DNA from 4 places in the Promicromonospora sp. NPDC052451 genome. Region 2 is predicted to be linked to each of the others. Evidence: riboswitches for the same ligand, from Rfam matches in the RefSeq annotation. Region 2 holds a riboswitch; each other region holds the start of a gene.
The links. Region 2 has a riboswitch for thiamine pyrophosphate ahead of thiC (phosphomethylpyrimidine synthase ThiC). Riboswitches for the same ligand answer to the same signal wherever they lie in the genome.
Positions count from the first base shown of each region.

Region 1: linked by a shared signal. The riboswitch ahead of ACIG47_RS24820 (FAD-dependent oxidoreductase) and the one ahead of thiC (phosphomethylpyrimidine synthase ThiC) in region 2 are both predicted to bind thiamine pyrophosphate.
Region 3: linked by a shared signal. The riboswitch ahead of ACIG47_RS16550 (thiamine ABC transporter substrate binding subunit) and the one ahead of thiC (phosphomethylpyrimidine synthase ThiC) in region 2 are both predicted to bind thiamine pyrophosphate.
Region 4: linked by a shared signal. The riboswitch ahead of thiD (bifunctional hydroxymethylpyrimidine kinase/phosphomethylpyrimidine kinase) and the one ahead of thiC (phosphomethylpyrimidine synthase ThiC) in region 2 are both predicted to bind thiamine pyrophosphate.

Region 1 covers NZ_JBIUAP010000020.1:14,755-20,079, reverse strand. Annotated here, with positions in the region: gene ACIG47_RS24835 (DNA topoisomerase IB) at 1-452, opposite strand, end outside; gene ACIG47_RS24830 (CBS domain-containing protein) at 488-919, opposite strand; gene thiE (thiamine phosphate synthase) at 1,011-1,664, opposite strand; TPP riboswitch at 1,703-1,806, shown strand; gene ACIG47_RS24820 (FAD-dependent oxidoreductase) at 1,798-3,033, shown strand; gene thiS (sulfur carrier protein ThiS) at 3,030-3,299, shown strand; gene ACIG47_RS24810 (thiazole synthase) at 3,302-4,150, shown strand; gene ACIG47_RS24805 (ThiF family adenylyltransferase) at 4,147-5,325, shown strand, end outside.
Region 2 covers NZ_JBIUAP010000013.1:124,433-129,757, reverse strand. Annotated here, with positions in the region: gene ACIG47_RS21050 (MFS transporter) at 1-1,073, opposite strand, end outside; gene ACIG47_RS21045 (LacI family DNA-binding transcriptional regulator) at 1,164-2,294, shown strand; gene thiC (phosphomethylpyrimidine synthase ThiC) at 2,373-4,127, opposite strand; TPP riboswitch at 4,125-4,230, opposite strand; gene ACIG47_RS21035 (C39 family peptidase) at 4,367-5,325, shown strand, end outside.
Region 3 covers NZ_JBIUAP010000009.1:8,163-13,487, forward strand. Annotated here, with positions in the region: gene ACIG47_RS16540 (PAS and ANTAR domain-containing protein) at 1-558, shown strand, start outside; gene ACIG47_RS16545 (DUF4235 domain-containing protein) at 547-828, opposite strand; TPP riboswitch at 866-971, shown strand; gene ACIG47_RS16550 (thiamine ABC transporter substrate binding subunit) at 966-2,054, shown strand; gene ACIG47_RS16555 (ABC transporter permease) at 2,057-3,760, shown strand; gene ACIG47_RS16560 (ABC transporter ATP-binding protein) at 3,760-4,476, shown strand; gene ACIG47_RS16565 (response regulator transcription factor) at 4,492-5,139, opposite strand; gene ACIG47_RS16570 (sensor histidine kinase) at 5,139-5,325, opposite strand, start outside.
Region 4 covers NZ_JBIUAP010000014.1:103,095-108,419, forward strand. Annotated here, with positions in the region: gene ACIG47_RS21810 (RyR domain-containing protein) at 103-1,902, shown strand; gene dxr (1-deoxy-D-xylulose-5-phosphate reductoisomerase) at 1,935-3,104, shown strand; gene thiD (bifunctional hydroxymethylpyrimidine kinase/phosphomethylpyrimidine kinase) at 3,091-4,026, opposite strand; TPP riboswitch at 4,016-4,113, opposite strand; gene ACIG47_RS21825 (hypothetical protein) at 4,139-5,325, opposite strand, start outside.

The sequences.
Region 1 (5,325 bases), on a different contig from region 2:
CCCTGCACCTCGGCGTGCCGGGAACGCAGGGTCGTCAGCCCGAACGACGCGCCGGACCGCACGTACTCGTCGTTCCCGACCCGGATCAGGGTCTCGTCGAGCAGCCGGACGACGGTCGCGACCACCCGCTGCGGGCCCAGCCGCGGTGAGCGCAGGTCGGCGTCGACCTGCTTGCGCAGCGTGACCAGGGCGCGGCCGAACTCCACCAGGTCGTCGAACTTCGCGGTGTCCCGCTGCTCGCGCCACAGCCGGTGGTAGAGGTACTGCTTGCGGTGCCTGGCGTCGCGCCCGGTGGCCTGGAGATGACCGGTGGGGTCGGCGCAGATCCACACGTCGGTCCATGCCGGCGGCACGGCGAGCGCACGGAGGCGGGCCAGCGTCGCGGCGTCGGTGATGCGGGCGCCCCGGTGGTCCGTGTACGAGAACCCGCGACCCCGCCGCCGGCGGTGGATGCCGGGGTCGGAGTCGCTGGTGTGGGTGAGCGCGCTCAGCGGTTGGGCTCGGCATCCGAGATGTCCGCCAGGGCGGACGACGGGTCGCGCTCCACGGCGAGGTCGCCGATCGAGACGATGCCCACCAGCACGTCGCCGTCCAGCACCGGGACCCGGCGCACGGCGGCGGAGCGCATCACCTCGACCGCGGTCTCGACCGGGTCGGTGTGGCCGACCGTGACCACCTTCTCGCTGGCGACCTGCTGCACCGGGGCGTCCACGCCGTGGCCCTCGGCCAGGCCGCGCACCACCAGGTCCCGGTCGGTCACCACGCCGACGGCGGTGTTGTCGCTGGTCACCACCAGCGCGCCGACGTTCTCGGCGGCCATCAGCCGGGCGGCCTCGCGCAGCGGCTGGGTCGCGTCGACGGTGGTGGGTGCGGGGGTCATCACATCGGCGACCGTCTGCCGGGTCGTGTCGTTCTCCATCGTCGTTCTCCATCCCTCGGGGACGTGGACGGCGGGCTGCTTCACCGACCCCTCCAGCATGGCCCGCGGGGCCCTCGCTCGCACGCGCGCCTCAGGCTGCCTCGACCCGCCTGCGCAGTGCGGCCGCGGCGGCCCGCGGGTCGGCGGCCTGCGTGATCGCGCGGACGACGACGATGCGCCGGGCCCCGGCCTCCAGCACCTGGTCCAGGCGCTCGGCGTCGATCCCGCCGATCGCGAACCACGGCGTGGCCGGGGCCCGGCCGGCCACCTCCCGCAGCAGGTCCAGGCCCACGGCGGGGCGGCCCGGCTTGGTCGGCGTGGCCCACAGCGGACCGACGCAGAAGTAGTCGACCCGCGGGTCGGCCTCCGCCGCCAGCGCCTCGTCGAGGGCGTGCGTGGACCGGCCCAGCACCGGGTCGTCGCCCAGCAGGGTGCGCACCGCGTCCGGCGGCAGGTCACCCTGGCCCATGTGCACCACCGGCGCGCGGGTCAGCCGGGCGACGTCGGCCCGGTCGTTGACCGCCCACAGGGCGCCGTGCTCGGTCGCCACGCGCGCGACGAGCGCCTGCAGCTCGATCTCGCGCGCGACGTCCAGCGACTTGTCCCGCAGCTGCACCACGTCGACCCCGCCCTCCAGCGCCGCGTGCAGGAACGGTTCCAGGTCTCCCGTGCCCTCGCGGGCGTCGGTGCACAGGTACAGGCGGGCGTCGGCCAGGCGGGCGCGCGGGTCGGTGCGGTGGTCCACGGCGCGAGTGTAGGCCCGCCCCGCACGGGGGTTAAGGTGGTCGCGTGCACGGGAGCCCCGCACGGGGCTGAGAGGGCGCAGGGCGCCGACCGTCGAACCTGATCTGGGTCATGCCAGCGAAGGGAGCAGCATCATGAGCAGTCGCGCGTGCGACGTCCTCGTGGTCGGCGCGGGCATCGTCGGGCTGACCGCGGCCTGGCGGGCGCTGGACGCCGGGGCCCGCGTGGTCGTCCTGGACCCCGCGCCCGGCGACGGTGCCACCCACGCCGCCGCGGGCATGCTCGCGCCCGTCATGGAGGCCGGCTTCGGCGAGGAGGGGCAGGCCCGGCTGGGCACCGCGGCGCTCGCCCTGTGGCCCGCGTACGCCGCGGCGGTCGAGCACGCGGCCGGCCTGCCGCCCGGCGCCGTCGGCCTGGACACGACGTCGGGCACCCTCGCCCTCGCCTACGACGCCGACGACGTGGTGGCCCTGCGCCGCCTGCTCGCCCTGCACCGCCAGTGGGGCCTCGGCTCGGCCGAGCTGCCACCCGCCGCGGCGCGCGAGCGTGAACCGGGGACGGGGCCCCGGGTGGCGGGTGCGGCCTGGGTGCCGGGGGACCACAGCGCGGACCCGCGGGCCCTGCACGCGGCGCTCGCGGGCGTGGTCGCGGCCCGCGGCACGGTCGTGCGCCGTGCGGCGGCAGCCCTCACCTGGGCGGACGGCGCCGTGACCGGCGCGGTCGACGCCGCGGGCACCACGTACGCGGCCGGCACCGTGGTCCTGGCTGCCGGGCACGCGAGCGGGACCCTGTACGCGGGCGCCCCGACGCGCCCCGTGCCGGGCACGACGCTGCGCCTGCTCGCGGACGCCGACCGGGCACCCCGGGTGGTCGTGCGCGGCGCGGTGCAGGGCCGCCCCGTGTACGCGGTACCCCGCCCCGTGCGGCCCGACGGCACGCGCGAGGTGGTCGTGGGCGCGACGTCCCACGAGCGCGCCGACGACCACCTGACCCGGGCCGGCGACGTCTTCGCCCTGCTGCGTGACGTCCGCGTGCTGCTGCCCGGCCTCGACGAGGCCGTGCTGCTGGAGGCGACCACCCGGTCGCGCCCCGGCAGCCCCGACAACGCGCCGCTGCTGGGCCGGGCCGCCCCCGGCCTCCACCTGGCCACCGGCCACCACCGCAACGGCATCCTGCTGGCCCCGCTCACGGCGGCCGCGCTCGACCACGCGCTGGGTGCGGCCCCGTCCGCCTGGGCGGACGAGGAGGCGGCCGGGGCCGCGGTGGCCGCCGCCGCCCGGTACGCCGACCCGCTCCGGTTCGGCCCGGCAGGCGGCACCCCGGCGGTCCGCACCCCTGTGTCCAGCACCATCGAAGGAGGCACCGCATGACCAGCCACCCCGACCAGACGAGCCACCCCGGCCGCACTGGTTCGCCCGGCACCGCCCTCGTCAACGGCGACCCGTACCCGCTGCCCGCCCCGCTGCCCGTCACCGACCTCGTGGCGCGCCTGCTGCCCGGCGTCGTGGTGGACGGCGCCCCGCAGGGCGTGGCGGTCGCGCTGGACGACGTCGTCGTGCCGCGCGGCGCATGGGACACCACGACCGTCCGCCCGGGCGACCGGGTCGAGGTCGTCACCGCGGTGCAGGGAGGCTGACGATGACGGAGCCGACGGAACCGGTCGTGCCGGACGCGCCCCTGACCATCGCGGGCACGGAGCTGTCCTCACGCCTGGTCATGGGCACCGGGGGAGCGGCGAGCCTGCTCGCGCTGGAGGACGCGCTCGTGGCGTCCGGCACGGAGCTGACCACCGTGGCGATGCGCCGGGTGTCGCGGCCGCGTGCCGCGGACGACCCGGCGCGCGCCGGTGACCCCTCGGTGTGGGGGCTGCTCGCGCGGCTCGGCATCCGCGCGCTGCCCAACACGGCAGGCTGCTTCTCCGTGCACGAGGCGGTGCTCACCGCCCGGCTCGCCCGGGAGGCGTGCGCGACCGACTGGGTCAAGCTGGAGGTCATCGCCGACGACGTGACGCTGCTGCCCGACCCCATCGGCCTCGTGGAGGCCGCGCGGACCCTGGTCGACGAGGGGTTCACCGTGCTGCCGTACACGAGCGACGACCCGGTGGTGGCGCGCCGGCTGGAGGACGTGGGCTGCGCGGCGGTGATGCCCCTGGGCTCGCCGATCGGCTCGGGGCTCGGCATCGCCAACCCGCGCAACATCGAGGCGATCGCCGCGGCGGCGTCGGTCCCGGTGATCCTGGACGCGGGCATCGGCACGGCGTCCGACGCCGCGCTGGCCATGGAGCTCGGGTGCGACGGCGTGCTGCTGGCCACGGCCGTGACGCGCGCCGCCGACCCGGTGCGCATGGCCCGCGCGATGCGCCTGGCCGTCGAGGCGGGGTACGACGCCGCCCGCGCGGGCCGGCCGCCGCGCCGCGAGCGGGCGCTGGCCTCGTCGCCCGTGGACGGGCTGGTCGCCGTCGGCGGCAACCTGGACCTCGCGCTGTGACCGCGCTGCCGCCGCTGGTCGAGCCGGGCCGCGACCTGGGGCGGGACGAGCTGGCCCGGTACGCGCGGCACCTGGTGCTGCCCGGCGTGGGACCCGAGGGCCAGCGCCGCCTGGCGAACGCGCGCGTGCTCGTGGTGGGCGCGGGCGGGCTGGGCAGTCCCGTGCTGCTGTACCTCGCCGCCGCCGGCGTGGGCACGCTGGGTGTCGTGGACGACGACGTGGTCGAGGTGTCCAACCTGCAGCGGCAGGTGGTGCACGGGGTCTCGGACCTCGGGCGGCCCAAGACGGCGTCGGCGCGGGAGGCGGTCGCCGAGGTCAACCCGCACGTCGAGGTCGTGGAGCACCCCGAGCGGCTGACGACGGCGAACGCGCTGGAGGTGCTGTCCGGGTACGACCTGGTGCTCGACGGGACCGACGCCTTCGCGACCCGCTACCTGGTCTCGGACGCCGCCGAGGTGCTCGGCGTCCCGTGCGTCTGGGGCGCGATCCACCGGTTCACGGGGCAGGTCGCCACGTTCTGGGGCGCGCCCCCGGCCGGCGTGGAGGGCGTGACCTACCGGGACGTGTTCCCCGTGCCCCCGCCGCCGGGGGCGTCGCCGGACTGCGCGACGGCCGGGGTGCTCGGCGCGATGTGCGGCACCGTGGGCTCGGTCATGGCCACGGAGGCGGTCAAGCTCGTCACCGGGGCGGGGGACACCCTGCTCGGGCGCCTGGCGGTGTACGACGCGCTGGCCCTGACCTGGCGGCAGCTCACGGTGCGGCGCGACCCGGCCCGGGAGCCGGTCACGGCACTCCTGGCCGCCGCGGACGGAGCCGACCCGTACGCCGTGTTCTGCGGGCTGCCGGCGGCGGACGGCCCCGACGGCACGGACGGCCCCGGCACCGTCTCGGTACGGGAGCTCGCCGCCCTGCGCGACGGCGGCGGGGAGCCCCTGGTGCTGGACGTGCGGGAGCCGTGGGAGGTGGAGCTCACGGCCTGGCCCGGCGCCCGTGTGGTCCCGTCGGGGGCGTTCACCGGCCCGGGGGCCGGCACGGCGGTGGGCGAGGTCGCGGCGTGGGCGGCGGGCCGCCCGGTGCACGTGCTGTGCCAGGCCGGGGTCCGGTCTGAGCGCGTGGCGCGGCGGCTGGCCGAGGCGGGGGTCGGGGCCCGGTCGGTGGCCGGCGGGATCGCGGCC
Region 2 (5,325 bases):
ACCGCCGCGACGCGCATCGCGGCCCGGCGCGGCTCGTCGGACGCGGCGCTCATCCCCATCGGGAAGCCCATCGCGGCACCCAGCCCCCACAGGCCGACGCCGACCAGGGCCAGCCACAGCACCGGCACCAGCGCGAACGTCAGGACGCCGACGAACGCCAGGAGCGCGGAGAGCACGAGCACCGGCACGCGGCCGAACCGGTCGATGGCCCGCGTACCGGCCAGCCGTGCGGTGGTCATGGCCGTGAGGAAGACCGCGAGGCCCACGGCGCCCATGCCGTCGGAGGTGCCGAACCCGTCCACCACCGCGAGACCCACCCAGTCGTTCGCCACGCCTTCCGTCAGCGCGGCGGCCAGCACCACGAGGCCGATGGCCAGGGTGCGCGACTCACGCCACGCGGCGACCAGCCCCGCCACGCCGGACGACGGCGGGGTCACCTCCCCCGGGTCGGCGCCGTCCGCGCCGGTCGTCCCCGCGGTCGCCGTGCCGTCGGGCAGCGCTGCCGCGACCACGCTCGGCGAGAACCAGCGGGTCCCGATCACCACCGAGGCGAACGCCACGACACCGGCCGCCACCAGGTGCCAGAGCACCGGGACGCCCGCCGTCGCCACGAGGGCCCCGACGCCCGCCCCGAGCACCGTGCCGAACGAGAAGCCGGCGTGGAAGATCGGCATCACCGCACGCCCCAGCCGCTGCTCCACGGCGGCACCCTCGAGGTTCATCGCCGCGTCCCACACGCCGGCGCCCACCCCGAACAGGACCAGGCCGAGCCGCACCGCGAGGTGCTCGCCCTGCGCCACCCCGACGCCCGCGACGGTCAGGCCGACGACCAGGAGCCCGGCGAACGAGAGGACCGTCCGCGCGGTACCGATCCGCTCGGCGACCAGCCCCGACAGGGGGATCGCCGCGACGGAGCCGATGGAGCCGGTGAGCAGGAGCAGGCCCATGTCCTGCTCGGAGAAGGAGAGGCCGTCGCGTACGGCCGGCAGGCGGGACGCCCAGCTCGCGAACGCGAACCCGCTGGCGGCGAAGACCACGAAGACCGCGCGGGCGGCGGCGTGTGCAGTAGGCACGGAACTCCTCGGTGCGATTGAATCTCCCGACCGTAGGCCACAACCTGGGATCAGCCCAGCCGATTCCGCGAGGCGAGAGAAGGACACGCGATGAGCCGCCAGACCGTACGACCGACCCTCGCCCGGGTCGCCGAGCTGGCAGGTGTCTCCGTCTCCACCGCCTCGCTCGCCTTCTCCGGCGCCGGCCCGATCACTCCCGAGACGCGGGAGAAGGTGCTGGCCGCGGCGCGCGAGCTCGACTACTCCGGACCCAACCCCCTCGGGCGGCAGCTCAGGTCGGGCCGGTCCGGCATCGTGGGCGTGGTGATCGGCGACCAGCTCGGCCGGTCCTTCCGTGACCCGGTCTCGACCCAGGTGCTGCACGGCCTGGTCTCGGCCATCGGCGAGCAGGGGCTCGGGGTGCTGCTCATCCCCGGCATGCCGCAGGGCGCCACCGCGCAGTCCGTGGGGCTCGCCGCCGAGGCGGGGCTGCCCGCCGCCGTCGACCCGCTGGTCGAGGCCGCCGCGATGGACGTGGCCGTGCTCGTCTGGGGGACGCTGCCGGACGACCCGAACCTCGCGGCGCTGCAGCGCCGAGGCGTGCCGGTCGTGATCGGCGAGGGGCAGGACGTACCCGGCGTGCCCGTGGTCGGCGTCGACGACCGGCACGGTGCCGCCGAGGCCGTGCGGCACCTCGTCGAGCTGGGGCACACGCGGATCGCGGAGATCGCGCTGCCGTTCGGGCGGGACGAGCGGTCGGGCCTGGTCGACGCCGACCGCCTGGCCGCCGCGGAACGCACCCCCACCCGCAACCGGCTGGCCGGCGTGCGCGACGTCATCGAGCCGGTCATGTCGTGGGAGACGCCGGCGTCGCTCGTGGAGCACGGGCGCGACGCGGCCACCGAGATCCTGTCCGAGTGGGCTCCTGCACGGGACCGGCCGACGGCGATCGTCGCGCACTCCGACCTGCTGGCCGCCGGGGCCGTCATCGCGGCGCGTGAGCTGGGCCTGCGGGTCCCCGAGGACGTGTCCGTGGCCGGATTCGACGGGCTCGACCTGCCGTGGCTGTCCCCCGACGTGCTCACCAGCGTGCACCAGCCGCTCGTCGAGAAGGGCCGGGCGCTCGGCATGGCCGTCGTCGCGCTGCTCGCCGGGGAGGAGCCGGAGTCGGTGCTGCTCCCGGTCACCCTCGTGGAGGGCACCACGACGGGCCCGGTCCCGGACCTGAGCGACCTCCCGTAACACGCCCCGTCGAGTGCGGGATGTTCGCCCTTCTGGCACACGAGAAAGGGCGAACATCCCGCACTCAACGGGGACGGGTCAGGGGCGGAGCTGCGGGGACGGGAGATAGACCTCGCCGCCCGCGGCACGGAACTGCGCGGACTTGGCCGCCATGCCCTCCTCCGCCGCGGCCGCGAGCGCGGCCTGGGCGGGCGCCCCGCCGAACTCGTCGCGGATGTCCTGCGAGATGCGCATCGAGCAGAACTTGGGTCCGCACATCGAGCAGAAGTGCGCGGTCTTCGCCGCCTCGGCCGGCAGCGTCTCGTCGTGGTACGCCTCGGCCAGCTCGGGGTCGAGCGACAGGTTGAACTGGTCGCGCCAGCGGAACTCGAACCGGGCCTTGGACAGGGCGTCGTCCCGGTCTCGCGCACCGGGGTGTCCCTTGGCGACGTCGGCGGCGTGCGCGGCGATCTTGTAGGTGACCACGCCCGTGCGCACGTCGTCACGGTCCGGCAGGCCGAGGTGCTCCTTGGGCGTCACGTAGCAGAGCATCGCCGTGCCGTACCGGGCGATCTCGGTGGCGCCGATGGCGGACGTGATGTGGTCGTAGCCGGGCGCGACGTCGGTGACCAGAGGGCCCAGCGTGTAGAACGGGGCGCCGTCGCACAGCTGCTGCTGCCGCTCCACGTTCTCGCGCACCAGGTGGAACGGGACGTGGCCCGGGCCCTCGACCATGACCTGGACGTCGTGGGTCCAGGCCCGCTTCGTGAGCTCGGCGAGCGTGTCCAGCTCGGCGAACTGGGCCTCGTCGTTCGCGTCGGCGAGCGAGCCGGGGCGCAGGCCGTCACCGAGGGAGAACGCCACGTCGTAGGCCGCGAAGATCTCGCACAGCTCGTCGAAGTGCGTGTAGAGGAAGTTCTCCTGGTGGTGCGCCAGGCACCAGCCGGCCATGATCGAGCCGCCGCGGCTCACGATCCCCGTGACCCGGTCCGCCGTGAGCGGCACGTACCGCAGCAGCACGCCGGCGTGCACCGTCATGTAGTCGACGCCCTGCTCGCACTGCTCGATCACCGTGTCGCGGTAGATCTCCCAGGTCAGCGCGCTCGCGTCGCCGTTCACCTTCTCCAGCGCCTGGTAGATCGGCACGGTGCCGATCGGGACCGGCGAGTTGCGCAGCAGCCACTCGCGCGTCGTGTGGATGTCGTCGCCGGTGGACAGGTCCATCACGGTGTCGGCGCCCCACTTCGTGGCCCACTCGAGCTTTTCCACCTCCTGGGCGATCGAGCTGTGGACGGCGGAGTTGCCGATGTTCGCGTTGACCTTCACGAGGAACGCCTTGCCGATGATCATCGGCTCGGACTCGGGGTGGTTCACGTTGTTCGGGATGATCGCCCGGCCGGCCGCGACCTCGCTGCGGACCAGCTCGACGTCGCAGCCCTCGCGCAGGGCGACGAACCGCATCTCGGGGGTGACCACGCCCTGGCGCGCGTAGTGCATCTGGGTCACCCGCCGGCCGGGCAGCGCCCGGCGCGGGCGACGTCGTTCGCCCTGCCACTCCTGGGTCGCGGCGCCGCGACGCACCGCGCCGCGTCCGTCGTCAGCCAGGGCCCGGCGGCGGCCGTCGTACTCCTCGGTGTCGCCCCGGGCCACGACCCACGGCTCGCGGGCCGGGCCGAGGCCGCGGACCGGGTCGGAGCCCGGACCCTGCGTGCGGTAGACCCGCACCGGAGGGTTCGGGCTGCCGTCGGGGGACGGCGCCAGCGTGATCTCGGTGACCGGCACCCGCAGGCCGGCGTCGTGCCCGGGATCGGTGCCGTGCTCGTACGCGAGCGTGCGGGAAGGGGTGTGCTCCATCATCAGACTCCTGCTTCCTACGCCGGTGTTAACCGGACAGGTTCAACGGTCCCGGGCCGTCCAGCCCGATCTCAGCCCCTGCGCGGGGCACCCGTGGGATCGCGGACGACGTTAGCACCGTGCCACCGTGCGGGTCTTCTTCGGCCGTGCCCAAAACACTTCTGCGCCCGCGTCCGCTCTGATAGAGAAGGTCGACGGCTCGCTCACCGGGACGTGGGCCCCGAAGCCTGGAGGCAGGCATGTCGGTACGGAGAAGGTTGCGGACCACGGCGTTCGCGCTGGCGACGACAGGAGCACTCGTGATGCAGGCAGGGATCACGGCGAGCGCCGTGCCCGCGGGCTCGGCACCGGACGTGGCGGCGTCGGACAACCGGATCACGCTCACCGCGTGGGACGGGGTGCGGGAGCTCCGCGCGGGTGAGACCACCAACCTGCGTGCGGACGCCCGCGGCGGGCTGGTGCTGGGCCGGGGCGGTGCGGTGGTCGAGTACACCGACCCGTTCGGCGACGGCGGCGCCGTGCGCTACGAGACGGGCCGGTGGACGTCGCCCGTGGTCGAGACCGGGTACCCGGTCGACGAGTCGGTGAGCTCGTGGAACGCGAGGACGCCGACGGGGACGTGGGTCGAGATCGAGTTCCGCGGGCGCAAGGCCGACGGGGCGTGGACGAAGTGGTTCGTGATGGGGCGCTGGGCCTCGGGCGACGACTTCTCCCCCGCGGACGGCGGCGTGGGCGACATCCACCGCACCTCCGTCAACGGCCAGGCCGACGACGACGCGTACCTGTTCACCGACACGTACGTCGCGAAGTCGGGACACGAGCCGCACGCGTTCCAGACGCGCGTCACCCTGTACCGGCCGGAGGGCGCCCGGGTGTCCCCGCGGCTGGACGCCGTGACCACCATGACCAACGAGTACCTGCCCGACACGCACTACACCGGCACCAGCGACTTCACGCTGGGCCGCGAGGTCGTGCTCGACGTGCCGCAGTTCAGCCAGAACATCCACCGCGGCGAGTACCCCGAGTTCGGCGGCGGCGGCCAGGTGTGGTGCTCGCCGACGTCGTCCACGATGGTCATCTACTCCTACGGGCGCGAGGTGCCGCCCGAGGAGCTGGAGGGCATCGAGGCACCGAACGGCGACCCGCAGGTCGACTACGCCGCGATGAACACCTGGGACTACGCCTACGAGGGCGCGGG
Region 3 (5,325 bases), on a different contig from region 2:
CCCGGCCTCGACGCGCTACGTTCCCGCAAGCACCCTGACGACCGCCTCCGGGTGGTGCGCGCCGCCAGCGAGGCCCTGCGGGTCGGCCGGCCGTTCGCCTGCGCCCACCGCATCGTCGACAAGAACGGGCGCACGCGATCGGTCGTGGTCATCGGCCAGGGGCAACGTCGAGAATCCGGCGGAGGTCCCGAGGTGGCGGGCTACGTGCTGGACGTGACGCCGGTCCAGAAGGAAGCGCTGAACCGCCGCTCGGCCGGGGCGGTCCAGCGCGCGTTCGTCAGCCAGGCGGCGATCGAGCAGGTCAAGGGCGTCATCGTCGCGGTACGCGGAGTGGACGAGGCGACCGCCGACGCGACCCTGCGCGAGGTCGCCGCCACCGTCGGCGTGCCCCTGCGTCTCGCGGCGGACCAGGTCATGGCCGCGCTCCGCGCCGACGACGAGAAGGCGGGGGTGACGCAGGCCGCGCTGACGCGCGCGCTCGACGCCGTCCAGCCGGTGGGGCGGCCGCGGAGCCATGACGCGCTGCTGACCCGGCGGCCGCGCCGGTCACACCGCTGAGCGACGCGCCGCGATACGCAGTGCGGCGGTGTGCGCGCCCTTCGCGGCCAGGCGCTTGGCGAACACCGCCGTGCCGGCCGCGACGGCCGCGAACACCGTCGCCTGCACCAGGTCCAGCTCCGGGTCGTCCGGCTTGTTGGGGGCGTCGTTGCCGGTCACACCCTTCCAGATCATGCTGACCGCCTTCTGCGCGACCCAGCCGGCCGCGATAGTCAGGGCGAGGGTGCCGACCTTCTCGGCGAGTGTCTGTTCCGTCTCAATCTGGGCCACCTCTACACCGTAGCCCCCGACGGCGGACTAGGCTGCACGGAAACGACAGGGGAGCGCCCCGACGGCGCTGAGAGTGCGGAGAACCGCAGACCCTTGAACCTGATCCGGTTCACACCGGCGGAGGAAGTCGAGGCACGATGTTGCGTCTTTCCGGTGCCCCCAGGGGCGCCTTCCACAGCGGTACGGTCGGCGGCGCGGTCGCCGTGGCACTCCTGGTCGCCGGCTGCGCCGGCGGTTCGGGCGGTACCGGCTCCGAGGACACCACGTCGGCAGGCGCGGCGTCGGGCACCGTGACGCTGGTGACCCACGACTCGTGGGCGCTGGACGAGAAGCTGGTGGACCGGTTCGAGCAGGAGTCGGGCCTGACCGTCGAGGTCAGTGCGGCGGGCGACGCCGGGACGCTCGTGAACCAGCTGGTGCTGACCAAGGACGCGCCGCTGGGCGACGTCGTGTTCGGCATCGACAACACGTTCGCCTCCCGCGCGCTGGAGGCCGGGGTGGTCGAGGAGTACACGCCGGAGGGCCTGCCCGAGGGCGTCGAGCAGGTGGGCGGTGCGCTCACACCGGTCGACCAGGGCGACGTGTGCGTGAACGCCGACGAGGCGTGGTTCGAGGAGTCGGGCCTGGAGGTGCCGAAGACCCTGGAGGACCTCGCCGACCCCGAATACAAGGACCTGCTCGTGGTGACCAACCCGGCGACGTCGTCCCCGGGGCTCGCGTTCCTGCTGGCGACGATCGGCGCGTTCGGCGAGGACGGGTTCGAGGACTACTGGGCGTCGCTCGTGGACAACGGCGTCAAGGTCGCCGACTCGTGGGAGGACGCCTACTACGTGGACTTCTCCGGGGCGGGCGAGGGCGGTGAGCGGCCGCTGGCGCTGTCGTACGCGACGTCGCCCGCGTTCACCGTGACCGAGGACGGCGCCGCGTCGACCACCAGCGCGCTGCTGGACACCTGCTTCCGGCAGGTCGAGTACGCGGGCGTGCTGGCCGGCTCCGACAACCCCGAGGGCGCCCGCGCCCTGGTGGACTTCCTGCTCACCGAGGACGTGCAGGCCGCCCTGCCGGAGTCGATGTACATGTACCCGGCCGATGCCTCGGTGGAGCTCCCCGCCGACTGGCAGAAGTTCGCGCCGCAGGCCGAGGCACCGTTCGAGGTGGACCCCGCCGACGTGAGCGAGCACCGCGACGAGTGGATCGAACGGTGGACCGAGACGGTCGTGGGCTGAGCCTGAGCCGGACGCCGACGGACCGGCCCCGGCGCGGCCCGCGGCTCGCACCGTTCCTGTGGGGAGCGGCGGTCGCCGTCCCCCTGGCCTTCCTCGGCGTCTTCTTCGCGTGGCCGGTGGTCGCGCTCGTCGTGCGGGGCTTCGTGCCCGACGGCGCGCTCGACCTCACCGGCTTCGCCGAGGTGTTGTCCCGGCCGCGCACCTGGCGGCTCGTGGGGCTCACGCTCACCCAGGCGGTGCTCGGCACGGTGTTCTCGGTGCTGCTCGGCCTGCCGCTCGCCTACCTCCTGTACCGGCGGGCGTTCCCCGGGCGCACCCTGGCGCGCGGGCTGGTGACGGTGCCGTTCGTGCTGCCGGCCGTCGTGGTCGGCGTCGCGTTCCGCGCGCTGTTCGCGCCCAGCGGCACCCTCGGGTTCCTCGGGCTCGAGGAGTCGCTCGCCGGGATCGTCGTCGCGCTCGTCTTCTTCAACGTGTCGGTGGTGGTGCGCACCGTGGGCGGGCTGTGGGAACGGCTCGACCCCCGCGCCGAGGAGGCCGCGGCCTCGCTCGGCGCGGGACCCGCCCGGGTGTTCCGCACCGTCACCCTGCCCTCGCTCGCGCCCGCGATCACGTCCGCGGCCTCGGTGGTCTTCCTGTTCTGCGCCACCGCGTTCGGGGTGGTGCTCGTGCTCGGCGGCGTGCGGTACGGGACCATCGAGACCGAGATCTGGACCCGCACCACCCAGTTCCTGGACCTGCAGGCGGCCTCCGTGCTCTCGATCCTGCAGCTCGTGGTCATCTCGGGCGCCCTGGCCGTCTCCGCGCGGGCCCGACGGCGCCGCGAGGCCGCCCTGCACCTCGTCTCGGCGCGCCGGACGGCACGCCCCCTGTCCTGGCGCTCGCCCGCCGACGCCGCCGCGGCGCTCGCGGGCATCGTGATCGTCGCCGGGCTCATCGTGCTGCCCCTGGCCGGCCTGGTGGCCCGCTCGTTCCGCGAGCCCGACGGCTCCTGGGGACCCGGTAACTACCTCGCGCTCGGCACCACCGGCGAGCGCAACGCCCTGGTCGTCACCGTCTGGGAGGCCACGGCCACCTCGCTGCGGATCGCGCTGGCCGCCACGGTGATCGCGCTGGTCGTGGGCGGGCTCGTCGCCCTCGTCGTGTCCCGTCGGCCCCGGTCGGTGGGGGCGCGGCGCGCCGTCGGGACGCTCGACGGCCTGTTCATGCTGCCTCTGGGCGTGTCCGCGGTGACCGTCGGCTTCGGGTTCCTGATCACCATGGACCAGCCGGTGCTCGGCGTCGACCTGCGCACCTCGGGGTTGCTCGTGCCGGTGGCCCAGGCCGTCGTGGCCGTGCCGCTCGTGGTGCGCACCGTGCTGCCGGTGCTGAGGGCCATCGACCCCCGTCTGCGCGAGGTCGCCGCCGTGCTCGGCTCCGGGCCCGGCCGCGTGCTGCGCACCGTGGACCTGCCGATCGCCCTGCGGTCGGTCGGGCTGGCCACCGGGTTCGCGTTCGCGGTGTCGCTCGGCGAGTTCGGCGCCACGTCGTTCCTCGCGCGGCCCGACGGTGCCACCCTGCCGGTCGTGATCTACCGGCTCATCGGGCGGCCCGGGGCGGAGAACTACGGGATGGCGCTCGCGGCGTCCGTGGTGCTGGCCGCGCTGGCCGCGACGGTGATGATGGTGGCGGAGCGACTGCGCGACGACCGCGCGGGAGGGGAGTTCTGATGGCGGGGCTGGAGGTCCGGGACGTCTCTGTCCGGTACGGCGGCACGACGGCCGTGGACGGCGTGACGCTGGCCGTCGAGCCCGGCGAGGTGGTGGCGCTGCTCGGGCCGAGCGGCTGCGGCAAGTCCTCCCTGCTGCGGGCCGTGGCCGGGCTGGAGCCGCTGGCCGGCGGGCACGTGCTGTACGACGGCGCCGACCTCGCCGGGGTGCCCGTGCACCGGCGCCGGTTCGGGCTGATGTTCCAGGACGGACAGCTCTTCCCGCACCGGGACGTGCGGCGGAACGTGGCCTACGGGCTGGAGACCCTGCCCCTGACCCGCCAGGAGCGGGACGAGCGGGTCGCCGCCCTGCTGGACCTCGTGGGGCTCGCCGGGTACGAGCAGCGGTCGGTGCCCACCCTGTCCGGCGGCGAGCAGCAGCGGGTGGCCCTGGCGCGCGCCCTGGCGCCGCGGCCTCGGCTGCTGCTGCTCGACGAGCCGCTGTCGGCGCTCGACCGGCAGCTCCGCGAACGCCTGGCCGGCGAGGTGCGGGCCGCGCTGGTGGAGACCGGGACGACGGCGGTGTTCGTGACGCACGACCACGCCGAGGCCTCCGCGGTGGCCGACCGGGTGGGCGTCATGGACCGGGGCCGGCTGCTCCAGGTGGCGGCGCCCCAGGAGCTGCGCACCGCGCCGGCGTCGGACCGGGTGGCTGAGTTCCTGGGGTTGCGCGGCTGATCCGGCCCGGTCGGGTCAGACCGCGCCGGCCTGCTGGACCAGCAGCGCCACCTGCGTGCGGTTCTCCACGCCGAGCTTGAGCAGCACGTTCGACACGTGCGCCTTCACCGTCGGGACGCTGAGGTAGAGGCGCCGACCGATCTCGGCGTTGGACGAGCCACGCCCGATCTCCAGGGCGACGTCGCGCTCGCGGCCCGTCAGGCGGTCCAGGGCCTGCCGGGCCTCCCGCACCTCGCCGCCCCCGGCGGCGACCGTGTCCATCAGACGGCGGGCGATGTCAGGGGCGAGCACCGGCTCGCCGCCCGCGGCCGCGCGGACCGCTGCGGCGATCCGCGCCGGCGGCATGTCCTTGAGCAGGTAGCCGGCCGCCCCGGCGCGCAGCGCACCCGCCACCTCGGTGTCGGTGTCGAACGTGGTGAGCACGACGACGGCGGGCGGTGACGGCCGGGCGCGCACCCGCCGGGTGGCCTCGATGCCGTCGACGCCGGGCATCCGCAGGTCCATCAGCACCACGTCGGCCGCGTGCGCATCGAGCACCTGCGCCACGTCCCCGCCGTCGGCGGCCTCACCGACCACGCGGATCCCCTCGGCGCCGTCGAGCATGAGGCGCAGGCCCGCGCGCACGAGGGCATCGTCGTCGACGATCACGAGGCGGGTCTCCATCAGGCCCACGGTATCCGTGCCTCCAGGACGAAACCAGCAGGTGAGCGGCCTGCGTCGAGCGTGCCGTCCAGGAGCTCGACGCGTTCGCGCAGGCCGACCAGCCCGGTGCCGGGCGCGCTGGTCGCAGGACGTGCGGGGCCGTCGTCGGCCACGACCACCCGGACCTCGTCCGCACGGGTGGCCACC
Region 4 (5,325 bases), on a different contig from region 2:
CGTGGACCGGTGGAAAGACCTCCCCGGTGTGTAGTGTCGCCGCAGGTCGTGACCGTAGCCACTTTCGTGGTGAAATGCACGGTCGGCTGAGGGAGGCGGGAGATGGCGGCACCTGAGCTCGTCCGTCCGAGCGGCGGTACCCGGCGGCTGCGGATGCGCCGCTCCTGGGTGCGCGCGGGCTTCACGGGGCTGTTCGGCGTCGCGTTCGGCCTGGGGCTGTGGGGCTTCGCGGTCTACCGGACCGACCCCGGCTTCGCCTGGGGCACCACGGGCTGGGACGTCGTCTACTACTCCGTCCAGCTCTTCGTGCTCGGCGCCGAGGCCACCAACGACGGCGGCGACCTGCCCTGGCAGCTCCAGGCCGCCCGCTTCCTGGCCCCGGTCGCCACCGGCTACGCCGTGTTCGAGGCCGTGCGCTCGCTGTTCGCCGACCAGTTCGCGCTGATGCGGACGCGCCGGATGCGCGGGCACGCGATCGTGGTGGGCCGCACGCCCGCCGCCGACCTCATCGCCGAGGCCCTCGCGGCACGGGGCGCCCTGGTGGTGCGGACCGCGACGGGCGACGCCGACTCCCTGCGCGACGCGGGGGTGGCCGGCGCCGCGGTCCTGTACGCCTGCGAGGCCGAGGACGACGAGCCCGGCGTCAACGTGCTCACCGTGGCCGTCGCCAACCGCGTGGACCGGAACCCCGACCTGCCCGGCCTGCGGCTCAACGCGCACGTCAGCGACCCCGAGCTCGCCCTGGCTCTCCAGGCGCGGCACCTGAGCCACCCCCAGCCCGGCGTCGACTTCTTCACGCTCGGCGAGCTGGTCGCCCGCTCCCTGGCCCGCCGCGACCGGCTCGTGGTGCGCGGGGACGCGCCGCACGTCTCGGTGGTCGGGCACGGCACGTTCGGCCGTGCGCTCGTGGTCGCGTTCGCGCGGCTGCGGAGCGTCGAGATCGCCTCGGGCGGCGAACCGCTCACGGTCACCCTGGTGGGGCCCGGCGCGCACGACGCCGCCCGCGCGCTGCACGCCCGCTGGCCCGCCGTCCGCGCGGCCTGCCGGCTGGTCCCGGTCGAGACGTTCGCCGATGTCCGCGCGATCGGCGTCCCGGCGCGGATCTACGTCTGCCACGACGACGACGGCGACGCCCTGCGCGAGGCACTGCGGGACAGCGACCTGTGGCGGGCGAGCGAGGGCGCCGTCGTGCTGCGCCTCAACCGCCTCGCCGGGCTGGGCGGCCTGTTCGGCACGCACGACGGCGCCATCCTCGACGACCTCGGGGGACGGCTCGACGTGGTCGAGCCGGGCACGCTGCTGCGCCGCGCGACGGCACCCGGCGCGCTGGTGCACGACGACGTCTACGACCTCATGGCCGTCTCGGCGCACCTGACCTACCTGCGCAACCAGCGCGCGGCCGGCGTGGCCTGGGAGAGCACGCCGGCCATGGTCTCCTGGGCCGAGCTGTCCGACGACCTGCGCGCCGCCAACCGCGCCCAGGTGCGGGCCATCCCGGACCGGCTGCGCCAGATGGGCTGCACGGTCGCGCCCGCCCGCGGCACCGAGCACGGTCGCATCCCGGAACCCGTCGTGGACGCGCGGGCCGTGGACGAGCACGACCGCTGGACGGCCGAGAAGGTGGCCGCGGGCTGGACCTACGGGCCGCAGCGGGACGACGCCCGCCGCCTGCACCCCGACCTGCGCCCCTGGGACGAGCTGTCCGAGGCGGACCGGGAGAAGGACCGCGCGGCGATCCGTGCCATCCCCGTGATCCTCGCGGACTTCGGGCTGCACGTGGTGCCGCTCGACGGCGACGCCGGCTGGGAGGCCGACGGCGCCCCCGTCCCCGACCCGCGCGGCGTCGTCCGCGGGTGGCGCATGTTCGGCCGCGGGCGGGCGGGGCAGCCCGGGGAGGGCTGAGACCCGCCCGCCGGGCCTGACAGGATGGCCCCATGCGAAGCGTCACCCTCCTCGGCTCCACCGGCTCCATCGGCACCCAGGCCGTCGACGTCATCGGGCGCAACCCCGACCGGTTCCGCGTGGACGCGCTGTCCGCCGGCGGCACGGACCTGCCGCTCCTCGCGCGCCAGGCGGCCGCCCTCGGCGTCCGCGCCGTCGCCGTGGCCGACGACGCCGCCCGCCCCGCGCTGACCGCCCTGCTCGCCGAGGCGGGGGCCGACGGCGTCGAGGTGCTCGCCGGGCCCGGCGCCGCCACCGAGCTGGCCGGCCGCGGCAGCGACGTCGTGCTCAACGGCATCACGGGCTCGGTCGGACTGCGGCCCACGCTCGCCGCGCTGGAGGCCGGATCGACGCTGGCGCTCGCGAACAAGGAGTCGCTGGTGGTGGGCGGCGCGCTGGTCACGGCGGCCGTGCGGTACGAGGGCCAGATCGTGCCCGTGGACTCGGAGCACTCGGCCATCGCCCAGGCACTGCGCTCGGGGTCGGCGCCCGAGGTGCGCAAGCTCGTGGTGACCGCGAGCGGCGGGCCCTTCCGGGGACGCACCCGCGACGAGCTGCGCGAGGTCACGCCCGCGCAGGCCCTGCGGCACCCCAACTTCGCGATGGGGCGCGTGGTCACCACCAACTCCGCGACCCTGGTGAACAAGGGCCTGGAGGTCATCGAGGCGCACCTGCTGTTCGACCTCCCGTTCAGCGCGATCGACGTGGTGGTGCACCCGCAGCAGGAGATCCACTCCATGGTCGAGTTCGTGGACGGGTCCACCATCGCGCAGGCCGGCCCGCCGCGGATGCTCGTGCCCATCGCCCTCGGCCTGTCCTGGCCCGACCGCCTGCCCGACGTCGACGTGGGGATCGACTGGACGCAGGCCGCCACCTGGGAGTTCGCGCCGCTGGACGACGACGCCTTCCCCGCCGTCCGCCTGGCACGACAGGTCGGTGAGGCCGGCGGGACGTTCCCCGCGGTCTACAACGCGGCGAACGAGGTCTGTGTGGACGCCTTCCACGACGGCACCATCGGGTTCCTCGACATCGTCGACACGGTCGCCGCCGTCGTCGAGGCGCACGCGGCGACGGGCGCGGGCGATCCGGGGTCGGTCGAAGGTGTGCTGGAGGCCGACGCCTGGGCCCGGGCGCGGGCCGCGGAGATCCTCAAGACGGCGTAGGTGACAAGACGGTGGCAAAGCCGTGGTGGACGGGGCCGTGGCCGCGCCACGGCCCGGCCGCCGTCCCGGTGCCCCCCACCACGAGGTCGTCCGCCGCGCGCAGCGCCCCCGTGAGGTAGGTCTTCGCCGCGCGCACCGCGGGCTCCCAGCCGTCGTGCACGGGTCGCAGCACGGCGCACGCCGAGCTCAGCGTGCAGCCCGTGCCGTGGGTGTTGCGCGTCGCGACCCGGGGCGCGGCGAGCGCCACGACGCCGCCGGCTCCCGCCCCGAGCCCCGGGCCCGCGAGATGGTCCACCGCCTCCGCGGACGTGAGGTGCCCGCCCTTGACCAGGGCGAACCGTGCGCCGAGGCCCAGCAGCGCGCGGGCCTGGTCCGCGGCCTCGGCGGCGTCCCGGGCGGGGTCGGTGCCGAGCAGCACGGCCGCCTCGGGCAGGTTCGGCGTCACGAGGTCGGACAGGGGCAGCAGCTCCTCGCGGAGCACCGTCTCGGCCTCGCGCGCCAGCAGCCGGTCGCCCGACGTCGCGACCATGACCGGGTCGAGCACCACGAACGGCGGCCGCGCACCGGCCCGTAGGTCGCGCAGGGCGGCGGCGATCGCGCGGGCGACCTCGGCGTCCGTCGTCATGCCGATCTTCACCGCGTCCACGGCGACGTCGGCGAACAGGGTGGCGAGCTGTGCGGTGACCATGTCGGCCGGGACGGGCAGCACCCGGGTCACGCCCGTCGTGGACTGCGCGGTCAGGCCCGTGAGCACCGCGCAGCCGTAGCCGCCCAGGGCGGCGAACGTCTTCAGGTCGGCCTGGATCCCGGCACCGCCCGACGGGTCGGAGCCGGCGATCGTCAGCGCCACCACGGGGTGGCCGGCCGGGCGGGTGCGCGCGGCGGCGTCGAGCAGGGGGTCGGGGGGCAGGACGGAGCCCATGAGGCGTTCCCTTCGCTAGCACTACCTAGATCAGGTTCCACGGGTACGTCTCAGCCGGGCTGTGCCCCGGCGCCCCGCGCCATGTGGGCCCACCCTAGACCGGATCGAAGGATCAGTGACCGCGCGTCCAGTTGAAGACCGCCAGGCCCGTCACCAGCGCGCCCACGGTGACCAGGGCCGTGGCCGCGACCGCCTGGACGCCGTCGATCAGCGCCGCGTCCAGGGCCACCTGGACCGTCCCGATCAGCGCGTAGACGCCGGCGAACACCGTGATGGCCGACAGGGTGCCGTCCATGAGCCGGCGCCTGCTGCGCTCCCGCCTCGCCTCCTCGGCGCGCTCGCGGTCGCCGTGCAGACGCTCGAGGGCGGCGAGCCGCGTGGCGATGGGTTCCTGGAGCAGCTCGCGCAGCCGTTCGGTGACCACCGCGGCCTGCTGCTCGAAGTGCGAGGCGTGCAGGAGCTGGTTGAGCATCCGGGACTCCAGGGCGGAGGCCAGGAACGTGGGTGAGGTGATGGTGGTCAGCGTGGTGCGCACCTCCGAGGCGAACTCGTGCAGGCGCAGCTGCTCGCGGGTCAGCCGTTCCTTGCGCTCGGCCAGGTCGGCGCCGTTGTTCACGTCGTGGTCGGCGAGCATGGCCGCGACGATCCGCAGGTGGTCGGCCAGCGTGGCGTTCCAGGCGCTGAACAGCCCGTTGAGGCTCGCGACGAACTCGGCCAGCGAGCCGTACTGGGAGATCTTGAAGTGCGCCGCGCCGACCAGCGCGACCGTCGTGGAGTTGGTGGTCACCGCCACGACGTCACCCAGGTGCCGCACTCCTTCCAGGAGCACCGGGTTGCGCTGGCGCAGGGTCCAGTCGCACAGCGTCGCGGTGCCGTACGAGACCGGCTGGAGCAGCACCTGCGAGCCGAACGCGGCGAGCAGCTCGTCACCCATCGCGACCGGCGTGCGGACCGCCCGGGGTGCCGCGGGGCCGGTGCCGCGGCTGGCCTCGTAGACGGTGGTGACCACGTGCGCCCGTCCCTGGGCGATCTCGGTCCCCGTGCGGACCAGGTCCGCCGTGGCGCGCTGGAGCAGGTCGGCGAGGTCGAACAGGCGCTCGGGCGGCAGGGCGTCGCCGTGGTCGACGTCGAGCGGCGAGCCGTCCGGCGCGATCCACCGCACCCGGATGTCGGCGTGCAGGTTGGACAGCCGGAACCGGGCGTCGCGCACCTGCTGCGGCGACTGGTCGTGCGCCGAGTACCGGAACCGCACGTAGTGGTTGCCGAACTCGGTGAACCGCACGTCGCAGGTCAGCTCGG